DNA from 4 places in the Rhodopseudomonas palustris HaA2 genome. Region 1 is predicted to be linked to each of the others. Evidence: riboswitches for the same ligand, from Rfam matches in the RefSeq annotation. Region 1 holds a riboswitch; each other region holds the start of a gene.
The links. A riboswitch is a leader RNA that binds a small molecule or an ion and turns the genes downstream of it on or off. The one in region 1 is predicted to bind cobalamin.
Positions count from the first base shown of each region.

Region 2: linked by a shared signal. The riboswitch ahead of RPB_RS23565 (TonB-dependent receptor) and the one ahead of RPB_RS16545 (cysteine-rich small domain-containing protein) in region 1 are both predicted to bind cobalamin.
Region 3: linked by a shared signal. The riboswitch ahead of RPB_RS03770 (DUF1636 domain-containing protein) and the one ahead of RPB_RS16545 (cysteine-rich small domain-containing protein) in region 1 are both predicted to bind cobalamin.
Region 4: linked by a shared signal. The riboswitch ahead of RPB_RS00510 (TonB-dependent receptor) and the one ahead of RPB_RS16545 (cysteine-rich small domain-containing protein) in region 1 are both predicted to bind cobalamin.

Region 1 covers NC_007778.1:3,752,695-3,754,889, reverse strand. The annotation lists cobalamin riboswitch at 144-352, opposite strand; cobalamin riboswitch at 509-715, shown strand; gene RPB_RS16545 (cysteine-rich small domain-containing protein) at 927-1,253, shown strand; gene RPB_RS16540 (ABC transporter substrate-binding protein) at 1,288-2,195, opposite strand, start outside.
Region 2 covers NC_007778.1:5,293,796-5,295,990, reverse strand. The annotation lists gene RPB_RS23565 (TonB-dependent receptor) at 1-798, opposite strand, end outside; cobalamin riboswitch at 908-1,110, opposite strand; gene RPB_RS23560 (DUF938 domain-containing protein) at 1,244-1,927, shown strand; gene RPB_RS23555 (MFS transporter) at 2,045-2,195, shown strand, end outside.
Region 3 covers NC_007778.1:833,195-835,389, reverse strand. The annotation lists gene cobT (nicotinate-nucleotide--dimethylbenzimidazole phosphoribosyltransferase) at 1-1,006, opposite strand, end outside; cobalamin riboswitch at 1,101-1,320, shown strand; gene RPB_RS03770 (DUF1636 domain-containing protein) at 1,362-1,880, shown strand; gene cobU (bifunctional adenosylcobinamide kinase/adenosylcobinamide-phosphate guanylyltransferase) at 1,877-2,195, shown strand, end outside.
Region 4 covers NC_007778.1:111,112-113,306, forward strand. The annotation lists gene RPB_RS00510 (TonB-dependent receptor) at 1-1,066, opposite strand, end outside; cobalamin riboswitch at 1,173-1,370, opposite strand; gene typA (translational GTPase TypA) at 1,904-2,195, shown strand, end outside.

The DNA of each region.
Region 1 (2,195 bases):
GAGGTGATCGGACGGACGTCTCCTCGCGCCGTTGCGAGCAAGCTCGGGCAGCACGACGAAGCGAAACCGATTGCGATGCGGTGAGAACTACGTGGAAAGCTGATGCGGCATCTGAACGTCCTTCTTCGACCCACCGTCGAATGGCATTGCACGAATCTACGGCCGGTCTCCTGGCTCGCGGATGTTGTCCCGATCGCCTTCCCGAGGCCGTCTTGGCGGACTCAGTGGCGCATGTGATCGGCGACGATCCGCTTACAGTTGCGGGGGCAGCCGCGGCTTTGGCGCTTTCGCGCCGTACCGCATTCCCTGTTTCACCTCTCTCGCGAGAGGCACCGTAGACGATCCGACAAGAGCACGACGACCCGCCGGACGCAAGATGAGAGGAGGCGAGAGTCGGGCTCTACGACGAAGGTGCAAATGCTCCCTGCCGTGCGCGGTGGACGTCACCGCGCATGTTGGTAGTCGCTCCCGAAACCGCATCGCGCTTGCGCGTGGATGCGAGGCGTGCTCTGTTTGCCATGCCTTCGGTGCCTCTCGAAAGAGAGGTGAAACAGGGAATGCGGTGCGGCGAGCTTTCGCCAATTCCGCGGCTGCCCCCGCAACTGTAGGCGGATCGTCCGCGATCAAGCTGCCACTGAGCGATCGTTTTGCGCTCGGGAAGGCGATCCGGACCATATCCGCGAGCCAGGAGACCGGCCGCAGGCAATCGTCCACTTGATGTCGACGGGTGGGTCGACAGCGGAGAATTCCATGATCAATCGGACGTAGTTCGCCGTCGTCGCAGCGCAGATTGCTGATATCGCCAGATCGATCGGCGTCGCGGGCGGTCATTGTCGCGCGTTGCTCGCCACCCTGATCGGGCGGGCCGCACGACGCACGCCTGTGCGCCAATGCGGGGCCGCTAATGGCTTCGCCATGGAGTGGGCATGGAACCCAAAGACACCACGACAAACGAGGCCTTCAAGGGCTTCACCAACGAGGCCTGCCCCTTCCTGCCGTGCCATCCCGGCGTGGCGCGGGAGTTCAACTGCCTATTCTGCTACTGCCCGCTGATCGCCTATGAGTGCCCTGGTCCGTACCAGGTGTTCACCGATCGCAACGGCCTGAAGCGCAAGGATTGCAGCGCCTGCACGCTGCCGCACAACGGCTATCGCCGCTCCTGGAATTTCATCCAGCGTTGGCTCGAAAAACCGAAATTGTGGGATGGTGGCGATCAGGATCCGAAGCGCATCAAGGAAGCGTCTTCGGAGTGATGCTTGGTTGCTGCGCGACGCGCGAAGGCGCCGGTCAGGGGCGCTGCCGCGGCAGGGATGCGCCATCCTCGCGGTGAATCCGCTCGATCGAATCGGCGAGCTGATCGAGTGCTGCGGGTAGCATCGGCCCGCCGCACATCGTCAGCTGATCCGGAAACACCAGGCGACGGCTCGGCGGATAGGCTTGCTGGATCGCGGGATGCAACAGCAGCGCCTTGCCCTGATCTTCCGCGAAAGCCTTGTCGTCGGCGACGAGCAGCAGATCCGGGCGGGAGGCGACGATCGCCTCCAGCGACGCGAAGCCGCCGTGGGTGAGGCCGATCTCCGTCGCCGCGTTGGACAGACCGGCGACCTCCAGCAGCGAACTGAGCAAGCCGTCGTTGCCCGCGACCCATCCGCGTCGCGATACGGGAAGAATGCGGTCGCGCCACCGCGCCGTGACCGCGCGGGTGCGGGCCACCGATCGATCGATCCGGTCGATGATCGCATCGGCGCGTTCGGAGTGGCCGGTGAGGTCGCCGACACGACGGATCTGCTGCTTCACATCGTCGATGCTGTTCGGGACATCGAACTCTTCGACGGCGATTGCCTGGTGCCGGAGCAGCTCGCGCGTCGCCGCCTTGCCGTAACGGCCGGCGAGCACCAGATCGGGCGCCAGCAGCAGCAGGTCTTCGGCTTCACCCGACAGCTGCGGGTAGTCGCGCGCCTGCGTCGCAGACCATGACAGATGCGGATCGCGGGCGTAGGGGCCGAGGCCGACGATCTGCGTCGGATCGGCCACCGCGATCAGAATCTGATCCGTGCACATGTTGATCGACGCGATCCGGGCGGCGCCGGCGACCGACGTGTTCGGCAGCACGAGGCCGAGGGCCAGGGCGAGCGCGCCGAGCAGGCCCCGTGTCCGCAGTCCGGTCGGGTGGGTCATGACGAGGGGCGTGTTCC
Region 2 (2,195 bases), 1.5 Mb from region 1:
ATCCACGATCCGGGAACCGGGCAGGCCGAGATGCTGATTGTCGCCGGAGACGTTGACGAAGGCGCTGAGATCCGGCGTGGCATAGCGCAGCTCGCCGATCGCGTTGTTCTGTTCCAGCGCGTTGTTGGCGCGATAGCCGTTGGAGCGCACGCCGTTGGCGAACACCGAGGTCGACCACGGCCCGGAATTGTACGCCGCGGAAATCGATGCCAGCCGCTGGTTGAACGAGCCGAAGCCGCCTTCGGCCCGGAACGTCGCGGGCGGTCCGCCGGCGCCGGTCTTGGTGACGATATTGATGACGCCGCCGACCGCATTGTCGCCGTACAGCACCGCGCCGCTGCTGCCGCGGGTGATCTCGATGCGCTCGATCGATTGCAGCGGGATGCTCGACAGGTCGACGCCCTGCAGATCGAGGTCGTTGAGGCGGCGGCCGTTGACCAGGAACAGTGTGTTCGAGGTCGCGGTGGCGCCGAAGCCGCGCAGATCGATCGACGAGCCGGTGCCGTTGACGCCGCCATACAGCGTCCTGGTCTGCACGCCGGGCGTCTGCGCGATGATCTCCTGCACGGTCTGCGCCGGCGAATGCGCGATGTCGTCGGCGGTGATCACCGTGCTCGAAGTGCCGACGATGCCCTCGTAGCTGCGGGTCGCGGTGACGTTGATGGCGGGCAGCGTATTGTCCTGCGCCGACGCCGGCGCGACGCTCGCGAACAGACTGGACGCCAGAATGGTGGATGTCAGCAGCGCGCGGCAGCGCGCGGAATGATGCCGGCAATCGGCATCGGAACGAGACGGCATGGATGAACCTCGGTCGACGTTTGTGGCACGTCACAGCGAACGAGGTTTCATCGACATGCCTGCGCATCCGATGAAGCCAATGCCTGCAATTCCCGACCGGCACTCTCGCGTGTGACCACGGATGACGGCAGGTCTCCTGGCTCGCGGGGTTACCTTCCGTCGCCTTCCCAGGACCGAGTTTCCCAGTGGCATTCCGACGAAAGTCGAACCGCTTACAGTTGCGGGAACAGCTGCGGAGTTGGGTTTCCGAAGGCACCCGCACCGCATTCCCTTTTGATCCTCCGGAGAGGAACCGTCGCCTACAACTAAAAGTGTCAGAATGCGCAAAGTCAATTCGCCCTTGGCGGCGTTGCGGGCCGGCTTGGTTTGTCGCCGCCGCTTTGTTTCGCTATGTGGCTTGGAAGTGACAACGCGGCTTGCGTCAGATCAACGAGGAGCGGGGCGGATGGCTGACTATGTGGTCGAGTTCGGCAAGGACGGTCGGCCGGTCGAGCCCGACGGCCGGCTCGACGCCGCCGCCTTTCATCGCAACCAGCAGGCGATCTGCGAGGTGCTGGGCCGGCTGCTGCACGGAACAACGGGCGACGTGCTCGAGGCCGGCAGCGGCACCGGCCAGCACGTCATCGCATTCGCCCGCGCGCATCCCGGGATCGTCTGGTGGCCGAGCGATTGTCATCCGCAGCATCTGATCAGCATTGCCGCCTGGCGCGCTTACGCGGGGCTCGACAATGTGCGGCCGCCGCTGCGGATCGATCTGTCCGATCCGGCCTGGTGCGCGGAGATGACCGACGGGCGCGGTCCGGGGCCGCTGGCGGCGGTGTTTTGCGCGAATGTCGTGCACATCGCGCCGTGGCCGGTCGCGGAGGGGCTGTTCGCCGGCGCCGCGCGCACGCTGCGGCCGGACGGGCGCTTGATCCTGTATGGGCCGTTCAAGCGCGACGGCCACCATACCGCGATCAGCAATGCGGTGTTCGACACCAGCCTGCGCGCTGCCAATGCCGAATGGGGCGTGCGCGACGTCGACGAATTGCAGCAGCTCGCGGCAGGGGGCGGCCTGTCTCTGGCCGAAATCGTCGAGATGCCGGCCAACAATCTCATCCTGTGCTTCTCCCGAAGCGGCGAAACCTGAATGCTTCGCATAGGTTAGGTCCGGCCGCGGCAGTTGATCGCGGGCCGCTGCGGCCTATGATGCGGCGCGATCCTGCGGCCCGGCCGCACACGAACCGGGTGAAGGGCGAAACGACCAATGGTTGACGCGACCGCGATCGATGGATTCGCTGACGATGCGCGCGCACGCTCGAACGTGATGCGGCTGGCGGCGGCGCAGGCGCTGACCGGCGCCAATGCGGCGGTGATCTTCGCCACCGGCTCGATCATCGGCGCGCAGCTCGCGCCCA
Region 3 (2,195 bases), 2.4 Mb from region 1:
GCCGCGATGCGGCGCGGACCAGCGGCACCGCCAGAATAGCGCCGGTGCCTTCGCCGAGCCGCATGTCGAGATCCAGCAGCGGCGACGCCTGCAGCGCCTCGAGCGCGAGGCTGTGGCCGCGCTCGGCAGAGCGATGCGCGAACACGCAATAGCCGCGCGCGTCCGGCGCAAGCCGGACCGCGAGCAGCGCCGCGGCGGTGGCGATGAAGCCGTCGATGATCACCGGGCGGCGCTGCGACGCCGCGCCGAGCACGGCGCCGGCCATCATGGCGATTTCCAGCCCGCCGAATTCGCACAGCACCTCGAACGGCGCGGTCGCATCGCTGCGCGCGGCGGCCTTCTCGATCGCGGCGCGCTTCTTCGCCAGGCCGGGCGCGTCCTGTCCGGCGCCGACGCCGATGCAATGATCGAGCGGCGCCGGCGCCAGCCGATGCAGCAGCAGCGACGACGACGCGGTGTTGCCGATGCCCATCTCGCCGAGCGCGATGATGTCGGCGCCGGCCTTGATCTCGGCGATTGCCAGCTCGCTGCCCCGGGCCAGCGCCAGCGCGGCCTGTGCGATGGTCATCGCCGGCTCGCACGCCGCGTTGCCGGTGCCTTTGCGCACCTTGGCGTCGATCAGGTCGGGGTGCGCCGGCAGGTCGGCCGCGACGCCGGCGTCGATCACCCGGACGTCGACATGGGTCGCGGCGGCGAACGCATTGGCGCAGGCCCGGCCGGCCAGATAGGTCATCACCATCGCCACCGTCACGGCGGACGGATATTGCGAGACGCCCTCTTCGGTCAGCCCGTGATCGCCGGCGAACACCATCAGCACCGCATTGTCGCCGCGCGGCGGCGCCGGATGCCGCATCGCGCCGAGTTCGACCGCGAGATGCTCGATCCGGCCGAGCGAGCCCGGCGGCTTGGCCTTGCCGTCGACCCGCGCCCGCAGGGCGGCGCGCAGGGCGCGGTCCACCGGCATGATCGGCGGCGCCTGCCAGGCAACGAGAGTGTCGGTCTGCATCGGGGTCCCCTGCTTCGTGACGCCGGGCAACTGACTCGTCCCGGGGCCGCACGTCAACATTACCTTCGCGTGGTTGACCGCGACGGATGCCACAGCTAGCGTGGCCGGCGATGGTCCTTCCGCGAGGAAGGTGAAAAGGGAATCCGGTGCGCGAACGCTCTGCATTGAGCGATCTCAATCCCGGTGCTGCCCCCGCAACTGTAAGCGACGAGCCCGCGCCTCGGCCACTGGGATTCCTCTAAGGACTCCTGGGAAGGCGGCGACAAGGGCAGCGACTCGCGAGCCAGGAGACCTGCCATCGCGAATTGTGCTTTGGCGGCGTCGGGGCGGGGTGCACCGGACGGAAAGCAGGGCGGTGGCGCCATTCGCCACCCCGCGCGATCCGACAAAGCTCGAAGCCGCAAGGCGTGCCGAGAGCGAGGGCATGAATTTCAGCCCGGACGACAGACCTACCACCGCGCAAGGCGTTGAACCAACCGACGCACCGGCCTGCCCCACCGGGCCGGTGATGATCAGCGTTTGCACCAGTTGCAAGGCTTCCGACGGCGGCAACGCCGGCGCGCCGCTGCTCGACGCGATCCGGGCCGCGCTCGGCGCCGCCGCCGATCTGCAGGTGCGGCCGGTGCAGTGCCTCGGCGTCTGCAAGCGCCCGGCCACCGTCGCGGTGTCGAGCGCAGACGGCTACAGCTTCCTGTTCGGCGATCTTTTGCCCGACAGCGGCGCCGAGGCGGTCGCCGCCTTCGCCGCCGCCTATCGGGACAGCGATTTCGGCCTGGTGCCGTGGCGGCAGCGCGCCGAGGTGCTGCGCAAGGGCATGGTGGCGCGGCTGCCGCCGCTGCGCTGGTCGCCCGCCGACGGGCGCGCCCCGTCATGACCACACTCCTCTCCACGCTGGTGCTCGGCGGCGCGCGCTCCGGCAAATCGGTGTTCGGCGAAAAGCTGGTCGCCGACAGCAGCCTTTCGAAGATCTATCTCGCCACCGCGACCCGCAGCGACGACGAGATGACCCAGCGCATCGCGCATCATCGTTCTCGCCGCGGTGACGGCTGGACCACGATCGAGGAGCCGCTGGCGCTGGTCGATGCGCTGACCCGCGAGGCCGGCCGCGGCCGCGCCGTGCTGGTCGACTGCCTGACGCTGTGGCTGTTCAACCTGATGGAAGCCGGCCGCGATCCCGAGGTCGAGGCCA
Region 4 (2,195 bases), 1.7 Mb from region 1:
TGCGGACGGTGATGCTGTCGGTCACCTGCCACTCGGACTTCAACTGCGTCCAGCTGTCCTGATAGCGGATGCTGCTGTCGCCGACGTTGTAGTTCTTGAAACGCAGCGATTCGTCGAGCCGGCCATTGACCAGCGGCGTGCCGTAATACAGCGACGGGTGGCGGTCGCCATAGGCGGTGGACAGGGTCCAGGTCAGGTGGTCGGTCTGCTTCACCTTGACGGCGGCCGAGACGGCGATGTTCGAAGTCTTGTCGCGATCGACCCAACCGTCGGACATGTTGCCGGTGGCGGTGATGCGATAGGAGACATCCTTGTTGATCGGACCACCGGAGTCGACCGCGATCCGTCGCGTCAGATTGGTGTCGAGCGACACTTCGGCCTGGTTGCGCTGCACGTCGAGCGGCTGCTTGGTGATCACGTTGATGGCGCCGCCGATCGCGCCTTCGCCGTACATCACCGAGGCGGGGCCGCGTAGCACCTCGATGCGCTCGGCCGACCAGGTGTCGAACGGGAAGGTCACGGTGCCGGCGCCGACATACAGGCGGGTGCCGTCATACAGGGTCATCACCGAACCGGTGCCGCTGAAACCGCGGGTCGAGAACACCACGCCGCCATTGCCCGGCTCCGGTGTTGCCGTGATGCCTGTGGCGTTCTGAGTGACCGCGTCGAGCACATCGCGCTGGCCGCGCTCGGCGATGGTCTGTGCGGTGATGATGTCGACGGAGGCGGGGGTCTGCAGCGGCGTCAATCCGAGGCGGCTGGCGGTCGATGCCATCGTGCCGAGATTGAAGGTCGGCACGGCTGCGACGGCGGCTGACGGCGCGGCAGCAGGCGCGGCAGGCGGGCGTGACGCGGGCGCCGAGGCCCGGCGCGTCCGCGACGAGCCGGCCGCGGACGAAGCCGCGCGCGGCTTGGACGGCCGCGCGGTCTGGCCTTCGACCACGATCGGGTCGAGGCCGCGCGGCGCGGATTGGGCGTGGCCGGCAGCGGGCCACAGCAGAGCCGTCAGGGCGACGGAGGACAGCAGGCGACGGTTGCGCCCGGAAGCAGTCGGAGAGGGAGACATCGAGGGACTCGCGGTTAACGTGGCACGTCACCGCAAGCCAAGGCCTTGCCGCAGCCGGACGGCCGCAGTTCGACACTCACCAGGACACCCCGCCCGATGCGCTCGCGTGTGACCACGAACGACGGCAGGTCTCCTGGCTCGCGGGTCCGTGCCTTTCGCCGCCTTCCCAGGCACGAGGCCCAGTGGCGTGTGGCGAAAGGCTCGCCGCTCACAGTTGCGGGGGCAGCCGCGGAATCGGATCGCGCGCGACCCTCACCGCATTCCCTATTGATCCCTTGCGGGAACCGTCGGGCGCGACCGTACTGGAGCTCTCCGAATGCTGTCAACGAACCCGCCCGTTGTTTTCCCGTCCGCTAGTCCGACCGGGCTCGGAGGTCCGCCGACCGCGTCGCGGGATGGCGGGACCCTGACTGCGAGACGAGAAGTTCCGTATACGCAACGTTATAACATTACATATACTGTCCGCAAGCCTTCCCGTCTGAGATTGGCCGGTTCGTTTCGACCGCCAAGCTTCGGACACGTGGACGGTAATACGAGACTGCTGACCGTCCGGGCCCGCCATGCGAAACGGCGCGCCGGCCTCAGTCCGCGCAACCCCCGGACGCAGCTGATGAAAACAACAAATCCCCGATCGTCATTGTTTTTTCGCGATTTTTGGTTATATTGCGTCGCAACGCGTGCAAGTGCCCGGCCCTCATTCGGCCGGGCCTGTTTTTTGGAATTGCCCCGCGCGTTTCAGGCACAGGCAGATTGCGGCGCGCCATGAAGGCGCCCTCCGTGGCTTGTCTGCGATCGCGCTGAACCGGCACCCGGCCCGCAGGACCCGACAGAGAACCCATGACCCTTCGTAACATCGCCATTATCGCACACGTCGACCACGGCAAGACCACCCTCGTCGACAAGCTGCTGCAGCAGTCCGGCACCTATCGCGACAACCAGCGCCAGGTCGAACGGGCGATGGACTCCAACGATCTCGAGCGCGAGCGCGGCATCACCATTCTGGCCAAGTGCACCTCGGTGGTGTGGGACGACACGCACATCAATATCGTCGACACCCCCGGCCACGCCGATTTCGGCGGCGAGGTCGAACGCATCCTGTCGATGGTCGACGGCGTGATCGTGCTGGTCG